4 regions of the Bacillus sp. C1 genome follow, and region 2 is predicted to be linked to each of the others. Evidence: riboswitches for the same ligand, from Rfam matches in the RefSeq annotation. Region 2 holds a riboswitch; each other region holds the start of a gene.
The links. A riboswitch is a leader RNA that binds a small molecule or an ion and turns the genes downstream of it on or off. The one in region 2 is predicted to bind S-adenosylmethionine.

Region 1 (4,435 bases), on a different contig from region 2:
GCATCCATTGTTTAACCGCTCTATGCAACTTCTCGCGATTTAAAGTTTCAATCGGATATATTTCTTCATCTAAGCTATTCATTTTTATATTTTTTAATACTTCAATATATACAGGTTCTCTTAAACCTATTTTTTGTAGTATATTTGTTTGTAAAATTCTCTTCGGTGAATCAACCGCTACAATTTTACCTTCTTCTATTAATATAATTTTATCGAGGTCTAATTTTAGTATTTCTTCTATTCTATGTTCTATAATAACAACCGTTTTGTTACATTGTTGATGTATTTTCTGTATAACTTCTATTGTTTTTAAACTACTTATAGGATCTAAGTTTGCTAATGGTTCATCAAATAGTAATATGTCAGCTTCCGTCGTTAATAGCCCAGCAAGAGAAACAGTTTGTTTTTGCCCACCCGATAATTCATGTGGACTTCGTGAATGAAATGTATGCATCTGTACTTTTTGTAGCGCTTCTTCCACAATGATCTTCATTTTTTTCTGTTCTACACAATCATTTTCTAATGAAAAAGCAACATCTTCTCCTACAGTTAAACCAATAAACTGAGAATCTTGATCTTGCAAAATAGTTCCGACATGCTTACTTTGTTCAAAAATACTCCCTTTTCGTGGATCCTTACCGCATATCGAAATTTTCCCAGTACTTGTTCCCTCATACGAAAAAGGGATAAGCCCATTTATACAATGGGCCAATGTTGATTTTCCTGAGCCGCTTCGGCCAGCAATCAATACTTTTTCTCCTGGATAAATGTGAAATGTAACATCCTTTAAAGTAGGTTCTGTCACTTGTTTATATTGAAATGTAAATTGTTCAAAAGAAATAATCGGCTTCATTGTAATCTCCCTACTTTTCAATTTTCAAATGTGTATGTTTTTTATTTGCTTTGGCCAATCCAATTGTGATTGGTAAACCGAGAATTAAAAATACAAGAACATCTGCAAGTGTTGCACCAAGTACTTGAATCATAATTTTATCTACAGGTTCTCCCATAATGATAATATCAAAAGCACCAGCAAATATAATTGCAATGACAATCCCAATGAAACCTGTTACAGCAAAATATGAAATATCTCGATTACGAAATGTTCCATTTTTCACACTGAAACTTGCTCGTTTTTGTACAAGCCCCATCGTAAATCCAATAATACCGGAACTAAGCACCCATCCCCACCATATTCCCCATCCAGCGATTGTATCTGTCACTGTATGACCGATAAGTCCAATTAAAAGTCCTGCAATTGGCCCGAAAATCGCCCCAAAAATTGTTAATATAGCTAAAGCAGGCTTTATAAATGTATTTGGCGCAATTGAAAATCCCCATAGACCTAATACCCCATATATTGCAGCACCGATTCCAATTGCTACGACTAATTTTGTAGATAATTTGTTCATATGAACTCCCCTTTCATTCTAGTTAGTCTATATTAGTCCTATATGTAAAAAAAAATTGAATTATGCGTCTTCACTTCCTTTCTTCCCAATAAAAAATGACCTCTTATAGAAGAGGTCATTTTTTATTTCGATATGATCCTCTTATCTTTCAAAAGACAATATGTCTTCTGCGGAATTAGCACCTTCCTATTCGTATGAATATAGGGGTTGCTGAGGTTTCATAGGGCCGTTCCCTTCACCTCTCTGGATAAGTATTCGTTTGTAAGTTGTATTATTGCATTAACGCAAATTAATTTCAATATTTTTCTTACTATTTCTATTTTTTTGTGAACCAAACGAATAATTCATTGTATTCTTATCGGAATTATGGAATAATTGACGTAACAAAATATATTAAGAGGAGGAATTAGACGTGAAAGTAATCGGATTAATTGGTGGGTTAAGTTGGGAATCAACGTCTCTTTATTATAAACATATTAATACGCTAACGCTATCTCAGTATAATCATCACGCAAAGCTTGTCCTATATAGCATGGACTTTGGTGAAGTAACAAATTTATTACAAAATCAACAATATGAAGAAGTGCAAAGTCAACTCGTTCAAGCGGCGAAAAAAATAGAACATTCTGGTGCAGATTGTATACTTATGTGTTCAAATACAGTACATCAATTTGCGAACGGAGTAGAACAAGCAGTGTCTATTCCCCTTCTTCATATTGGCGATGTAAGTGCTGAAGAAATTGTCGCACATGATGTGAAACGGATTGGTTTACTTGGAACAAAACAAACAATGGAGCAGGATTTTTACAAAGGAAGACTAGCTAACTATGGTATTGAAACGATCATTCCGAAAGAAGATGAACGAAATTTCATTCATCATGTTATCCTTCAAGAATTAAGTAACGGTATTATTTCACAGCAATCCAAAGCTCGTTTCTTAGAAATCATTCAAAACCTTATGGAATATGGTGCAGAAGGAATTTTGTTAGGTTGTACAGAAATACCGTTACTGATTTCGCAAAAAGATCTTTCTGTTCCTGTATTTGACACCGCTTTTTTACATGCTAAAAATGCCGTACAATTCGCTGGATAATAGATAAATTATAAGAATTTTGTAGTTCTCAAACTTGAATATATAGCAGAAGCTATCTTACAAATTATAAGATAGCTTCTTGTTTCTATTATTTTATATAACTCTTCATAAAGCTTCTGTTATAAGTGCCGCTGGTGCATGAGAAATCATTTGCTCACTTGGAAACACTGGTAAATAGATTGTAACCGATGTCCCGATTCCTACTTCACTCATAATACTAATTTTCCCTTGATGACTTTCAATAATCTTATAACTAAGCATAAGTCCAAGGCCAGTTCCTTTCTCTTTCGTACTATAAAAAGGTTCTCCAAGTTTTTTAATTCTTTCTTTAGGAATTCCTACGCCCTCGTCAACGATATGAATCATAACTTCTTCACGCTCTGACCTTTTCACATAAATAGAGATCTCCCCTCCATTTGGCATTGCTTCAATCGAGTTTTGTAGAACATTAATAAAGACTTGTTTTAATTGATTTTCACAACAATCCATCATTAACTCTTTTGATTCGAGATGAAGATTAATTTGAATATTTGTCATAATTGCCTTCGTATTAATTAATGAAACGACATTTTTTAATATGGAGCACAGGTTTTTCTTTTCAGTTGGAATGACATCTGTTTTTGCAATCGATAAAAATTCATGAAGTATAACTTCAATTCGTTCAATTTCTGATAGCATCAGATCAAAATATTTATCTTGATCTTCTTGATTAATTTGAAATAATTGAATAAACCCTTTAATTACTGTCAGTGGATTTCTGACTTCATGAGCTACCCCAGCAGCTAACTGTCCAATTGCCGCAAGTGTATCTGATTTATTCAATAATTCTTCTGTCTTTTTGCGTTCTGTAATATCACGGACAATGATCATAATTTTATCTTCTAATAATGGTAAACATCTAGCTTCAAAGAAACTAATACTCCCCTTAAGTAAGAGCTGATATTCAACAATAACAGTTGATCCTTTTTGCTGCACTTCGTAAATTGCTCCACGAAATTGCTGGGCTACAGAGGAAGGTAAGACTTCATAAAACTTTTTCCCCATAAAAGATGCCGCAGGTACGTAAAACTGAGCTGGTGAACCAGCTTTATAATCTATAATTGTTCCATCAGCTTCTGTTAAAAAACATAAATCAGGTAATGCTTTGAAAATAAGTTCTAGTTCAGATGTTTGTTGCTTTAATTGCTCTTCCATTTCTTTGCGATGAGTAATATCAACACCAACTGCCCAATAACTATAGCTGGGTACGGGGAACTGCTCTGAAATATTTGACCACGTAATTGTTTTTATTTCCCCATTTTTACATGTTAAATTCATTTCCCAATCTCGAAAACTTTTTCCGCGAGTTGAAAATTTCTTTTGAATTTGCTTACGGTAATGTTCGTCAGGATATAGCAGCTCAAGTGCTTTTGGATTTCCAACGATTTCGTCTGCCGCATAGCCTGTTACAAGCTCACATTCCCTATTCCATAATATAAAATTCCCCTCTTTATCAAGAGCATCAACCATGATGGGCATATTTTGTAAAATTGTATGTAGCTGTTCTTCTTTTTGAGAAAGTAAATGTATATTTTTTGTTTGATTTTGAAGTTTATTCATTGCATTATCTACAATGAGATTTGAAAACATTTCGAAGTATTTTTGACACGTACGAATATCCGTTTTTATTGAATAGGCAACAAATGACCCTAGATGTTGCTCGTGTAAAAAAAACGGAATTTCTATTTTTGTAAGTTGTATATGTTCTTCTTGGTTCACACCAAATGAAAAAACACATTCCCTATTTTGATCAAGAAGTTGATGCGAAACGTTTGTTAAATTATAAAATTGTTCTGCCATGGTTTCTATTGTTTTCACATCAATGAGTTCCAATAGCCGCGCATTCATTCTTTTTCCACCTCTATATGTAAAATTAATACCATTTTTTATT
Region 2 (4,435 bases):
AAAATTGCTCCACTTCCACTTCATTTTCAATACGTGTGTTTCGTTCATGAATACGAATTTGCGCCATGTGAAACGCCTCCTTGAATTGATAATAGTTTTATATAAAATTGGAATAAAAACTCATATGCCTCTAATCTTTTCTTTGCATCAAAGCTATCTTTTCCCCAAACGGTAATGCCATGATTGCGAATCAATATAGCCCCAGTATCATCATGAATATGTTTTCGGAAATCTTCTCCTAACGTTGGAATATGAGCATGATTTTCAATGATTGGAATTTTGATAGATGCTCCTTCTTCCCATATATTAAGAGCTTTAATAATTTCTTGATTCGAAAGTAAAACTTCTTTTTCATATATGTTTGTAATCACATTGTTATCAATTGTATGAATATGTAAGACACATCCAGCCTCTGTATGATTGTAAATATGAGTGTGCAACAAGGTTTCTGCGGAAGGGCGTAAATCGGTTTCTAAAACAGCCTTTCCTGTATGATCAACTAATAGAAAATCATCAGGCGTAATTTTCGTTTTATCTCTTCCACTTGCTGTAATAAGGAAGGTAGTTGGAGCGTCGCCTACTTTTATTGAAATATTTCCGCTTGTAGCAGGAAACCAGTTGCGATCCGTTAATTCTTTCTTTAGTTTACTTAACTCTTCCCATTTGTGAAAAAGCTGTTTCATTTTATCACCTCAAGCAATTGTTTAACTTCTGTCTGTATGTCATAAAACGTTTCAAATGCTGTATAGGAAATTTGGTGTTCTTGGCATTTTGTGATAAGAAAGTCACGAGCAAATACTTTATCAGCAAGTTTTGCTGCTTGTAAATCGGTAATTGAATCTCCAATGACAATGTTGAAATCGTTTGTTGAACTTAATCGCTGAATTAATGTTGATTTACAAAGACCGCATTGATTCTTGCAATGTTCATCACATGGATGTGGCCAGTTCACTTTAATTGTTTCACCGGAAAAATTAGTCGTATTACAATAAATGTGTTCAGGACTAATGATTCCTTCTAGAAGGGGATAGACGAAAAAGTCCATTCCTCCTGATATAATGTGAAGTGAAATTTGATTTGTTTGAATAAACTGTACAAATTCTTGGAATCCAGGGCGAATCACCGCGGTTTCTTTTATAAAAGTAGTGATATCCTCTTGTAAACTTGTAGATAAAAGGGAAAATAGTTTCCCTACCCCTTCTTGAATAGATATTTCTTGTGATAGAATCTTTTGTTTAATTGTTTTGGCTTCTGGTGGAGCGAATTTCTCCATGATGGCAACGATATTATCATTGTTCGTAATCGTACCATCGAAGTCACAAAAAATTTGAAGACTCATAGTTTCACCTCGTGAGATGGATTTCCCCACAATTGCAGTGAAGCATGTAAATCAGTGTTACCTGCTTCACGCAATGGGATTCCTTGCAAAGTGGCATCAATTGCTGCTCGAAATGCTTTTCCTCCGCCTTGTGCCCCGGCTGGATGACCGTGAATACCACCGCCTGCATTAATGACAACATCCTTGCCAAAATCTCGAAGGATAAATGGAACAAAACCAGGATGAATGCCAGCTGATGGAACAGGGAAGCTTTGTTCTAAAGACGGATCTTTTTCAGTTAGTTTATTTGTAATAAGAAGAGCTTCTTTTTGTTCTAATGCAACACTGCCGTATGGTGATGGAAATAAAGAGAAGTCTGCACCAGCATAACGAAGTAATTTTCCAAGTAACAATGGTGAAGAAATCCCATATAATTTTGATGATGTATAAGCACCGCTAACAGCAGGGTGCGCCATAATAGGAATAGAAATATCCTTATCCTCAGCAAGAGATTGCAATACATCTAGTCCGTACGAGAATACATTGAATAGAAGAACATCTGCACCAGCTGAGATGGCACGTTTTGCATTTTCTTTTAGATCGTAGGTACGCCCTGTTAAATTTACTGCATATAAAGTCTTATGCCCATATGTTTCGTATACAGACTGTAATACTTCTTTTCCAGCAGAAATTCGTTTTGTGAGTGGTGTTAATGAATTTTCAAATAAGATTTCATCATCTTTTACAATATCTACACCACCAATTGCTTGATCACGAAGCTGTGTTTTTAAATATCCGATATTGCGTCCAATCATTCCTTTGAAAATGCTCATGAGAAGTGGACGGTCATGGACCTTTAACTGATTTCGAATGCCCTCAATACCAAACTTCGGACCAGGAAAATATTTTTTTAAATCGTCTGAAAATGTTAAGTCAATTAGTTTGATTTCACCATCTAGTGATAATTTCCCAAAAGTTGTTGTTAAAATGGCCGGTAGATCTGGGCTGAAATTTAGTGATGGATAATGAATTTTAATGAGTCCACGTGTTACTTCTTTTTCAAGATATGTATTTACACGTTTTTGGTCATTCAACGCTTCAACATGAATGACATTACCTTTATGTTGTTTTAATTGTTCTTGTAGTAAATGTGGTAAATGAGTCCATGAACCAATTGTTAAACCGAGAGCAATTTGCTCGGCTTTTTTGTTTAAATTATGAGAATCATCATGGATTAAATAGGTTGCTGTTATTCCACTCATTTTTATAACCTCCTAGTTAAATAAAAAAACCTCTCAGCTAAGGAGAGGTTTTTTTACAACCAGCTCCTTATCTGTCAGCGTAATGCTGCGAGAATTAGCACCGTGTCTACAATTGTAGATCGGTTGCCGGGTTTCGTCGGGCTCGTCCCTCCACCTGCTCTTGATAAGAAGTATTTTGAAATGTTTGAATTTTTTCGTTATCTGAATTTTGACAGAGTTTTTTTAGGATGTCAATGTTTTTTTGAAAATTTTTAATTTATCAATTCGTTGAATGGCTTCTTGTAGTCGTTCTTCTGTATGTAATAATCCAACGCGAACGTAGCCTTCGCCATGTTCACCGAATCCGACTCCAGGTGCAACTGCTACGTGTGCTTGTTCTAGTAATAAGTCGGTAAATTGTTCCGATGTATAACCGTTAGGAACAGGAAGCCATGCAAAAAATGAACCATTTGGTGCGACAACATCCCAGCCAATTGAATGACAAGCTGAAATGAGTGTATTTCTTCGTGATTCATAGCGTTCAACCAGCTCATTTACACAAGTTTGTGAACCGAGTAGTGCTTCGCAAGCTGCCTCTTGTACAGCACCAAAAATGCTGACATACATATGATCTTGTAGTAAATTGATCGTTTCAATGACACTTTCGTTACCGATAGCAAAGGCGATGCGCCAACCGGCCATATTAAATGTTTTTGATAGTGTGTAAATTTCAATGCCAACATCTTTTGCACCATCTGCTTGTAAGAAACTAGTTGGTTTGTTACCCTCAAAACCAATTGCTCCATAAGCAAAGTCATGAATGACTAAAATATCATTTTTATTCGCAAATGCAATTGTTTCTTCAAAGAACTCTTTTGACGCGATAGCACCAGTTGGGTTATTAGGATAATTTAAAAACATTAATTTTGCTTGTGTAGCAATAGAATTATCGATTTTTGTGTAATCTGGTAAAAAATTATTTTCTGCTAATAACGGCATCTTTTCAAAGCTTGTTTTGGCTAAAGCGACACCAGATAAATAGTCAGGATATCCTGGGTCGGGTACAAGGATTGTATCACCAGGGTTTGTGAAACAAAGTGGTAATTCTACTAGTCCTGCTTTTCCACCAAATAAAATAGCAACTTCTGTTTTTGGGTTAACTTTGACGCTGTATTCACGCTCATAGAACGTAGCAACGGCTTCTTTTAAGTTTTCATGTCCGCGAAATGGCGGATATTTATGATGAACCGTTTTTTCTGCTGCACGTTGTAAAGCTGTTACGATATGCGGCGGTGTTGGCTGATCTGGATTACCTTGCCCTAGATTGATAACATCGTGACCTGCTGCAACCACTTTGTTAACTTTTGCAACAAGCGAAGCGAAAAACTGTGTTGGTAACGAAGTTACAATCTCGGAAGGTTGAAAATGTTTCATACTTTCCACCTCTTTTGAAAATTGTTACAATTCTAGTGACAAATGATATAACCTTTCTAAGTTTTTGTAAAGAAAAATTGAAAATGAGGTGGATAAAATGAAAGTCGCATGTATTCAAATGGATATTGCTTTTGGAGATGTGAAAATAAATATTGAACATGCAAAGAAAAAAATAGAAGAAGCGATGCAAGGAGAACCAGACGTTATCGTATTACCGGAACTTTGGACGACTGGTTATGATTTAGAAAGGCTTCTAGAAATTGCAGATGTGGAGGGAATTAAAGTAAAACAACTTCTTTCAGAATGGGCACAGCAATATGATGTAAATATTGTTGGTGGTTCTATTGCAAAGCAAACAGATCAAGGGGTTACGAATACGATGTATATAGTGAATCGTGAAGGGAAATTGCAAGGTGAGTATAGCAAGGTCCATTTGTTCCAG
Region 3 (4,435 bases), on a different contig from region 2:
ATAATTAGTCGAATCTAAGAAATCTCCTGAACCATATCCCTTCAAAAATGCTTCAGCAACTTTAGGACAAACTTCATGTGAAGATATCCCTTTCGTCCGAGAATACCATTTCATAAGCCAGGCTAATCCTTCAATTCTGTCTCCATAGTTAATTGATTCAAAATCTACAATCCCGTTCATGTTACGCTTATCATCCCATAGGATATTAAGCGGATTTAAATCTGATTGCATAATAAAATTCAAATTGTCCGAATGCGCTGTAGCTATATGGTATTCCGCCAATTCTAGATAATTTTGTAACGCTTTATTGCACGTACTTACGTTACTTTGCTGAGTTATCTTATTACGAAGTAATGCTATAAATTCTGTATATCCGACCAAATGAGATTTTTTTATAAACGCGGCACTTTCAAAACTACCCGAAATATCATGACACTTTCTTGCCTCTCTACCAAATGCCTCGGCAATATTTTCATCACAATATGTAATATGTCTACCTTCTATCCATTCCGATAATACAAATCGATACATTTCATCATTCCATATAAAAGAAATAAATGGATGACTCGTAGATGGTTGTATAATTCTCATAAAAGGAATGTCATGTTCTCTTAAATAATACGAAAACCGTATTTGTTCTTCTAATTGCTTATTTGTTATATGCCCGAAAGCAGGATTTCCTGTTCGATTTTCACCTAAAAATCTTGCGGAATATCGTTTTCCATTCACGCTAATTTTATAATGTAAATCTTTATGCCAACTACCTTCGTGTAAATTTTTTTCTATTTTTAATGTATGAATCTCTTCAAAGTAATTCGTTACTACTTTCTTGACCATTTGTTCTTCTTTTTTTAATCCATAAATTAAAGTCATACTTTCCCGCCATTCCTTTACCTTTTTATCCCTCTTCCAGTCACATCAAAAAAAAGGTTTAGAGACTCCTTTCTCCAAACCTTTTATAAACGAATATCTCTGTACTGTAGCTCACATTACTGATTTCGCTGCACCTCTCTAAATTCCTCCTTAATTTTATCCAATGTTCCCTCTTCTGTAAGTAAGCGATACGCCGTGTAAGCTAAAGCTTTTGCTGATGTAAACAATGCTTTATCTCCAAGTTCCGAACGAGCTGCTTCTCTAAATTCATTCGTATGTGCAATTAAATCATCTGGACCAATTTTGATATAAGGGTGAATCGTTGGTACAACTTGACTCACATTCCCTGCATCTGTTGAACCGATGCCCAGCCTTTCTTTACGATTTACCTCTTCACCAAGGTTTTCTAATTCCTCAGCAATCACTTCATTAAATGTTTTTGTTACTAATAACTCATCAATTTCATTTTGGAACTGATTCACTTTTACTGTTGTCCCTGTTGCTAGTGCAGCTCCTTTCGCAATGTTTCGTACCTTTTCTGTCACTTCAGCGCACTTTTGACGTGTTGCTGCGCGAATAAAGAAACGTGCTGATGCGTAATCTGGAATAATATTTGGTGCCTTCCCGCCTTCTGTAATGACACCATGGATTTTCACATCTGACGGAAGCTGTTGACGCAGTGCGTTAATACCATTGTAAAGCTGAATAATGGCATCTAATGCATTAATGCCTTTCTCTGGTGAAGCAGCTGCATGTGCCGATTTTCCATAAAAGTGAAAGTCAAGTGGGTCAACTGCTAGTGATGGACTCGTTGTTGCTGTTTTTCCGCTTGGGTGAATCATAAGTGCAGCATCGATGTTATGAAACAATCCTGCCTTTACATAACTTGCTTTCGCACTTCCATTTGGTCCACCTTCTTCTGCTGGTGTCCCAAATACAACAATTTCACCGCCAACTTCCTCAATTGTTTCTGATAATGCAACGGCCGCCGCAACACTTATTGTTCCAATTAAATTATGCCCACACGCATGACCTAATCCAGGCAAAGCGTCATATTCTGCTAAAAAGGCAATTGTAGGCCCGTGTTTCCCTGAGCTTTTCCGTGCGATAAAACCTGTTTCATGTCCTGCTATATTGTGCTGAAGCTGGAATCCTGCACTTCCTAACAATAAACTTAACGTTCTAGATGCAAAAAACTCTTGGTTGCCGATTTCAGGATTCGCGTGAATATCATGACTTGTTTGTAAGTATTTTTCTTTATTTCTTTCTATACTTTCCGTAATCGTATTTCTGTGTGACGTTACTTGTGTTGTTGTCATTTTCCCCGTCCTCCTTTAAATTCACATGCAAAAAACCTCTTCCTAAAAGATAGAAAGAGGCTTAAAAATACAAATTCAAAAATAGCCGTCTTTCTTATCTTTCAAGTCCTTCACTTGCTGGAATTGGCACAGTATTCATATTGAATCCGCTGCCGAGGTTTCATAGGGCCAGTCCCTCCACCTCTCTTGATAAGAAATTTATTTTTATTTTCAAAAAATAATATGAAATTAATTTCATTCTAGTTTTATTCCGACTAAATGTCAAGGAATTCCGTTCTGATTTTACCGAATATCTAAAAATCCTTTTAAAACGCCAATTGTTTCAGGAGCTTGTAATCTTGCACATATATAAGGAAATTCTGGACTCCCTTCAAACATCATTTGAGATGTTAACGGAGCACCTACCCACAAGATTTCATCGTCAATTAGTAAAAATGGGAGCGATTTATTTTGCCTTTGTACTCTCACGTTTTTTAATGGAATTGGTCCATCGCTATAGATTGTTACCTGCGCCGCCATCCGCATTAACGCCTGCCATACTCTTTTATCTACTTGTCTTGTACTTGGAAGGGAAATGATAATTTTTTGTTTTGCTGAAAGAATATCTTTTAATAATCTATTCGTCTCTTCCAAATTCATTTGCATAAACCATTTTAAGCGTTTTGTAATTTTCCGTTCTAGCAATGGACGTGACGACCTGCGATCATATACATTTCCGTGTCTTTCTATGTGGGAAGTTAGATTAGATAGCGCTTGTTTTCTAGAAAGATTTCGCCGCATATACTGGCAATCCGATAACTGAATGAACTTCCCTCTTGCCCTCGTTACCGCAACGTTTACAAGACGATGATTTTTATGATCAAAAAACAGTACGCCAGGTCTTTCTTGCGGATAACTATCGACTGTATCAAAAATCATCATATCTCGTTCTGATCCTTGAAATTTATGAACTGTCGCTGCTAGAACAGGTGTATTTCGGTACTTTGTTTTTTGCAATATTTCTCTTATACATGTTGATAAAAAGCGAGACTGCGCGCGATATGGCGTAACAACTCCAATCGATTGAACACCATCTAACAATCCAATTAAAATCATCTGCATCGCAATTAACCCCGACATAATATTGAAACGAGAGCCAGAAGCCGCATCTTTTAAAGAATAAGCTCCCATTAAACTTGTATCAAATAATACTGTTGCTTCATTTGCAAATGGCTGTAATTGCGCTAATTCTTTCCTTGCTGAAACAGAAGGATGATCGAACACTCTATTCTTATAAATAAATGAGTTTGTAAATTTAGATATATCCGCATGCATACGTCTTTGCTCTTGTAGCATAAATAAATTCGGATGCGCTTCATAACTATTTACCGATTGCACAATCCCCGCATGATAAAACATATCTTCTCCTAACCACTTTCTAACAAGCTCGTGATTTGCCATCGCAATTGGAGGTAATTGTAAAAAATCACCACAAATGACAATTCGCTTACCAAGAGACGCCGCCAATGCGATTTGCGGCACATATGCCATACTCACTTCATCTACAACAATTAAATCAAATGTTCGTTCATAAATAAGAGAATCAATGGCACATTTTGATAGTGTTGCACCAATTACTTTTGCATTTTCAATATATTCTCTTTCTACTTCTTTAATTTTCGCTCTTTGTTTTCTAAGATCTCCTTCAATTTCTTGCATCCGCTTTTTATCAGAAGCAGTTGCTTTATATGATAAGATTTTTTGGCGAAGATCTTGACGCATTTCTTCTAAATAAAGCTTCTCTTCTCCCCATGAGCCATTCGTTGTTTCCACTAATCTGGAAGCTAACAGTGTATCATGATTACGTATATGTTCATGTTGACTAAACCCATAACGAACGATTTCTCCTGGTGTCCACTTTTCCTTCTTTTCGATTTGCTTTGTTACTTCACTCATTAACACATCCACGGCCGCATTACTATGAGCTAATACAAGTACTGATTTTCCTTTTTGGTAATGTGCTGAAATAACACGTGATAAATTATAAGACTTTCCTGTTCCCGGTGGTCCCCACACATACGTCGTCGCATTGTAAAAAGAACGATATGCAAGTTCATTCTTCTGGTTTTTCATCTTTTCTATATGCTTTGGTATGCTCTTTCCATCTAAAAGACGCTTTACCCGCTGACGCTTTTGTTTATCTTTTCGTATTTCTTTCAACCGCTCTTGCAGTTGTTCTAGTAACTGCCATGGCTCACTATATA
Region 4 (4,435 bases), on a different contig from region 2:
TCTCTATAAAGGAGTTTTAGGAAATCGTAATACTACTGTTTGTTTTTCCATGTCTTCACTCCTGAAAAAAATATATAATATGTATGTTATAACGCGTGAGGAGGTGAAAGTCATAATTGTCAATAAAGCATACAAATTCCGTATCTATCCAAACAAAGAACAAGCAATTTTAATCAATAAAACAATTGGTTGTTCTCGATTTGTATTTAATTATTTCCTTTCTAAATGGAACGATACATACAAGGAAACAGGAAAGGGTTTAGCGTATGAAACATGTTCAGCAGAACTTCCTAAACTGAAGAAAGAATTTGTTTGGTTAAAAGAAGTAGATAGTATTGTAATACAGTCATCTGTCAGAAATCTTGCAGATGCGTTTGACCGTTTCTTTAAGAAGCAAAATGATGCACCACGCCTCAAGTCTAAAAAGAACAAAGTACAGTCCTACACAACCAAGCACACCAACGAAAATATTGCCATTGTAGCCAACAAAATAAAGCTACCAAAACTTGGTCTTGTTCGCTTTGCAAAAAGTTGTGAAGTACATGGTCGCATGCTACATGCGACGATTAGACGTAATCCAAGTGGCAAGTACTTTGTATCACTGTTAGTTGAAACAGAAATACAAGCGTTACCTAAAACCGGATCATCTGTTGGTGTAGATGTTGGATTAAAAGATTTTGCTATTTTGAGCACAGGAGAAGTTTTCACGAATCCTAAATGGTTTCGTACATTGGAAAAGAAGTTAGCTGATGCACAACGTATTCTTTCCAAACGCGAGAAAGGTTCTTCAAATTGGAACAAACAACGTATCAAGGTTGCAAGAATCTACGAACGAATTACCAACGCAAGAACAGACTACTTGCAAAAAATCTCTACCGAAATTGTCAAAAACCACGACATCATTGGTATGGAAGATTTGCAAGTGTCGAATATGCTGAAGAATCATAAATTAGCGAAAGCAATTAGTGAAGTATCTTGGTCGCAATTCAGAAGCATGCTTGCATACAAAGCAAAATGGGGCGGTAAACAAGTTGTTGTTGTATCTAAAATATTCCCTTCTAGTCAGCTATGTTCTTGTTGTGGCTACCAAAACAAAGACGTTAAAAATCTAAATCTTCGTGAATGGGATTGCCCTTCTTGTGGCACGCATCACGACAGAGATATTAACGCAGGACAAAACCTTAAAAACGAAGCCGTAAGACTTCTAACCGTAGGGACTACGGGGTTAGCCTACTAAGATAACCGAAGGATACTTTGGTGTTCGTAGGAATCCCCCACTCCAAACAGTCCGTAAGGGTGTTAAGTGGTGGGTAGTTCAAAATGGTACTTTCGTTTGAAAAATGTCAAAGAATTGTTTTAATATATTGCAATTGTTGTATGGTGATTTTTGTATAATAGAAAATGAGAAAGATTTTCAAAGAGGAGATGCCATATTCATGAAGTTAGTTATTCCAAAGCAGCATGGCGCATGGGGAATGCTGCTGATTCCATTTTTACTTAGTGTACTACTTGGTAAGCCTACGTTTTATCATATTCCACTCTTTATCGCTTGGTTATTTATCTATTTAGCGACATATCCATTTTTAATGTACATGAAGCAAACACGAAAGAAAGAATTTTTACATGCAGCAATGATGTACTTTATGATTGCATGTGTTTTTGGGATTGTATCTTTACTATATGAATGGGAAATTCTTTTATTCGCATTTATGATGATTCCACTCTTTATCGTAAATATATACTTTGCTCGTCAGAAAAAGGAACGAGCGTTAGTAAATGATATTTGTGCAATTCTTGTTTTTTGTATAGGCGGTTTAATCAGTTATTATTTTTCGATGAAAACAGTTGATGGAATAGCTATTGGAATTGCGGGTATTTCCTTTCTATACTTTTTAGGTAGTACCTTTTATGTGAAAACAATGATACGTGAAAAGAATAATCCGATTTATCGTTATGTTTCATGGGGATATCATATTTTCTTAATTGTCGCTTCTTTCGTAGTAAATCCATGGTTGTCTTTTATCTTTATCCCGAGTTTAGTTCGTGCCATTGTATTGTATGGTAAAAAAATATCTATATTAAAAGTTGGCGTTTTAGAAATCGTTAACTCCGTATATTTTTTAATTGCGACGGCAATACTACTGCAGTATGCCATTTGATGTATTGCCCATCTCATAAAGAGATGGGCAACATTCATTTTTGTTCTAAAATATGAACGGTATGATCACATTTTTGCAATGCATTTTCCACGGCTTGTAGAGATTGTTCAATTTGTTCCCGATTATCGCTCTTTTCAACAGTTTGTAACGCTTGTTCCAAACAGTTTTTCGCTCCTTGCAATGAGTGGAATGAATCTTGAACATAACCACGGGCATTTTTATCCATCATAAATTCCTCCTTTTGTACATACAATTTTAGTATGAGCGTGAGAAAAGAAAATATAACTTCATTGTAATTACTTTGTTTTATTTGACAATTATAATAAAAGTAGCTTATAGTAAATGTTAAAGTGAATATTTTCTTATCCAGAGAGGTGGAGGGACTGGCCCGATGAAACCCGGCAACCGCGATGCAGGTGCTAATTCCAGCAGAACATATTTGTTCTGGGAGATAAGACGAAGATATAATACGTAACTTCTTCTTATCGAAGAGGTTTTTTTATTACGAAAAAACCGATTCTAAAAACAACAGAATAAGAAGAAAGGGGTTGCAATTGTACTGTGACACTTGAAAAATACGTAAAACTGCGTAATGCAGTATATGAATATATGATGGAGCAAGATAAACCAATATCATTATTAGATATTCAAGAACATATCGTTTCGCATCATGAGGGAAAATTCACGAAAAAAATGTTACATCAATTTTATTTATCGAGGTTATTAGACGAATTAAAACTGGATGGGAAAATTACTTTAGCTGATGAAGAATATCTCTATGCTGAAAAAGGGGTATATTATAAGGCGAGAAAAGGGAGCTAGGCTCTCTTTTTTTATGGTATAATTTGTTTGAAAATTAGAAATGTATGTAGAGTAAAAGACTGCTAAAGCAGCCTGATACAAGGGAATGGTGTTGAGTGTGTAGTGTCAAAAGTTGAATATGCCCTGAAAGAGGCACTTCGTTCGGCTCGAAACGAAAAGAGACACCTTCGCCGAATAGGTGTCAGTCGTTTTGTCATATAGGCTTGCTACTTGACATGTAATAGAATATCACGAAGTGCGAAAGGAAGTCAAAAGGGAATTTAAGGAAGGGGAAGTGTGATGTATGCCTTTTTAGTAAAGGAAATGAAAGAATGGATTCCTAGGCACATTATAGATAGAGGATATGAATATTATGAAGAAGGATATGTCGAGGATGTAGAAATACATAACGATAAAGTATTTGCATTCGTGAAAGGGAATTACGGAAATTATGAAGTAATCATTGATCTTGTAGATTTTAAGAGAAGTAGTTGTGAATGTCCTTATGAAAATGATTGTAAGCATATGGCGGCAGTTATATATGAAATTCAAGGTGTTGGAGAAAAGAATGTGAGAGAGAAGTTGCAAACATTAGAAAAGGAAGAATTGTTAATCATTATGGAAAGATTATTAAAAACTTCTAAAGATGTAATGATTGTCGAGAAGATGTTGAGGGAAGATAAATTTAAATCTTAGAAGGGTGTTTTTGGAGATGAATGTACTAATCATATATGCACATCCCAATCCGTCTAGTTTCAATGCATCCATTTTAGAACATGTGCAAAAAGGACTTCAAGAAACGAATCATTCTATTACATTGCTCGACCTGTATAAGGAACAATTTAACCCAGTACTTATTTTTAATGAAGATAAGAGAAGACGTGATTTAGCATATGAAGAAGAGACAGAGAAATATAGAAACTTGATCAAAGAGGCAGATTCTTTTATTTTTATTTATCCGATATGGTGGTGGGGAATGCCAGCTATTTTAAAAGGATTTATTGATCGGGTTTTTGTGTCGGGGTTTGCATATACATATGAAGGGATTATGCCGAAAGGACTGCTCACTGGAAAAACTGCATGGGTTATTAATACATTAGATTCACCGCTCTGGTACGCGGCACTCTTATATCGCTCCGCTGATTGGGTCATTATGAAGAAGGGTATTTTGCGATTTTGCGGTATACGCCAAATAAAACGTTCTGCCTTTCAGTCTGTAAAAACAAGTAAAGCTGCAAAACGTGAAAAGTGGCTTTTAGAAATACAAGAAAAGGCTAAAAAACTATGAATGAAGTAGAAACGATAATGAAATGCTGTAATCGAAATGATGAGTTGTTTCGCACGTATATCGTTTGTTTACTTCAATTGAAACGTCACAATGAAACGTTTAAAGAGGTATATAAAGAATTAAGAGCGGATTATTTAGTAAGGGGAATATGTGAACGGGAAATTGATGAGATTATTAAGGAAAGTAA

Region 1: it holds a riboswitch for S-adenosylmethionine, as region 2 does, so the genes downstream of both, ACX5JI_RS25240 (ECF-type riboflavin transporter substrate-binding protein) here and mtnW (2,3-diketo-5-methylthiopentyl-1-phosphate enolase) in region 2, are expected to answer to the same signal.
Region 3: it holds a riboswitch for S-adenosylmethionine, as region 2 does, so the genes downstream of both, ACX5JI_RS19090 (M20 family metallopeptidase) here and mtnW (2,3-diketo-5-methylthiopentyl-1-phosphate enolase) in region 2, are expected to answer to the same signal.
Region 4: it holds a riboswitch for S-adenosylmethionine, as region 2 does, so the genes downstream of both, ACX5JI_RS17770 (hypothetical protein) here and mtnW (2,3-diketo-5-methylthiopentyl-1-phosphate enolase) in region 2, are expected to answer to the same signal.

Annotation. Positions count from the first base shown of each region.
Region 1 is NZ_JBTMZT010000019.1:7,440-11,874, reverse strand. It holds gene ACX5JI_RS25245 (ABC transporter ATP-binding protein) at 1-853, opposite strand, end outside; gene ACX5JI_RS25240 (ECF-type riboflavin transporter substrate-binding protein) at 864-1,412, opposite strand; SAM riboswitch class I at 1,551-1,666, opposite strand; gene ACX5JI_RS25235 (aspartate/glutamate racemase family protein) at 1,825-2,505, shown strand; gene ACX5JI_RS25230 (PAS domain-containing sensor histidine kinase) at 2,611-4,392, opposite strand.
Region 2 is NZ_JBTMZT010000001.1:595,852-600,286, forward strand. It holds gene mtnD (acireductone dioxygenase) at 1-67, opposite strand, end outside; gene ACX5JI_RS03240 (methylthioribulose 1-phosphate dehydratase) at 45-683, opposite strand; gene ACX5JI_RS03245 (2-hydroxy-3-keto-5-methylthiopentenyl-1-phosphate phosphatase) at 680-1,339, opposite strand; gene mtnW (2,3-diketo-5-methylthiopentyl-1-phosphate enolase) at 1,336-2,580, opposite strand; SAM riboswitch class I at 2,645-2,750, opposite strand; gene ACX5JI_RS03255 (pyridoxal phosphate-dependent aminotransferase) at 2,803-3,993, opposite strand; gene ACX5JI_RS03260 (carbon-nitrogen family hydrolase) at 4,091-4,435, shown strand, end outside.
Region 3 is NZ_JBTMZT010000008.1:18,172-22,606, reverse strand. It holds gene ACX5JI_RS19095 (phosphotransferase) at 1-873, opposite strand, end outside; gene ACX5JI_RS19090 (M20 family metallopeptidase) at 990-2,192, opposite strand; SAM riboswitch class I at 2,284-2,388, opposite strand; gene ACX5JI_RS19085 (AAA domain-containing protein) at 2,475-4,435, opposite strand, start outside.
Region 4 is NZ_JBTMZT010000006.1:135,146-139,580, forward strand. It holds gene tnpB (IS200/IS605 family element RNA-guided endonuclease TnpB) at 113-1,237, shown strand; gene ACX5JI_RS17760 (YwiC-like family protein) at 1,437-2,159, shown strand; gene ACX5JI_RS17765 (hypothetical protein) at 2,194-2,385, opposite strand; SAM riboswitch class I at 2,519-2,617, shown strand; gene ACX5JI_RS17770 (hypothetical protein) at 2,721-2,981, shown strand; gene ACX5JI_RS17775 (SWIM zinc finger family protein) at 3,261-3,656, shown strand; gene ACX5JI_RS17780 (NAD(P)H-dependent oxidoreductase) at 3,673-4,248, shown strand; gene ACX5JI_RS17785 (group-specific protein) at 4,245-4,435, shown strand, end outside.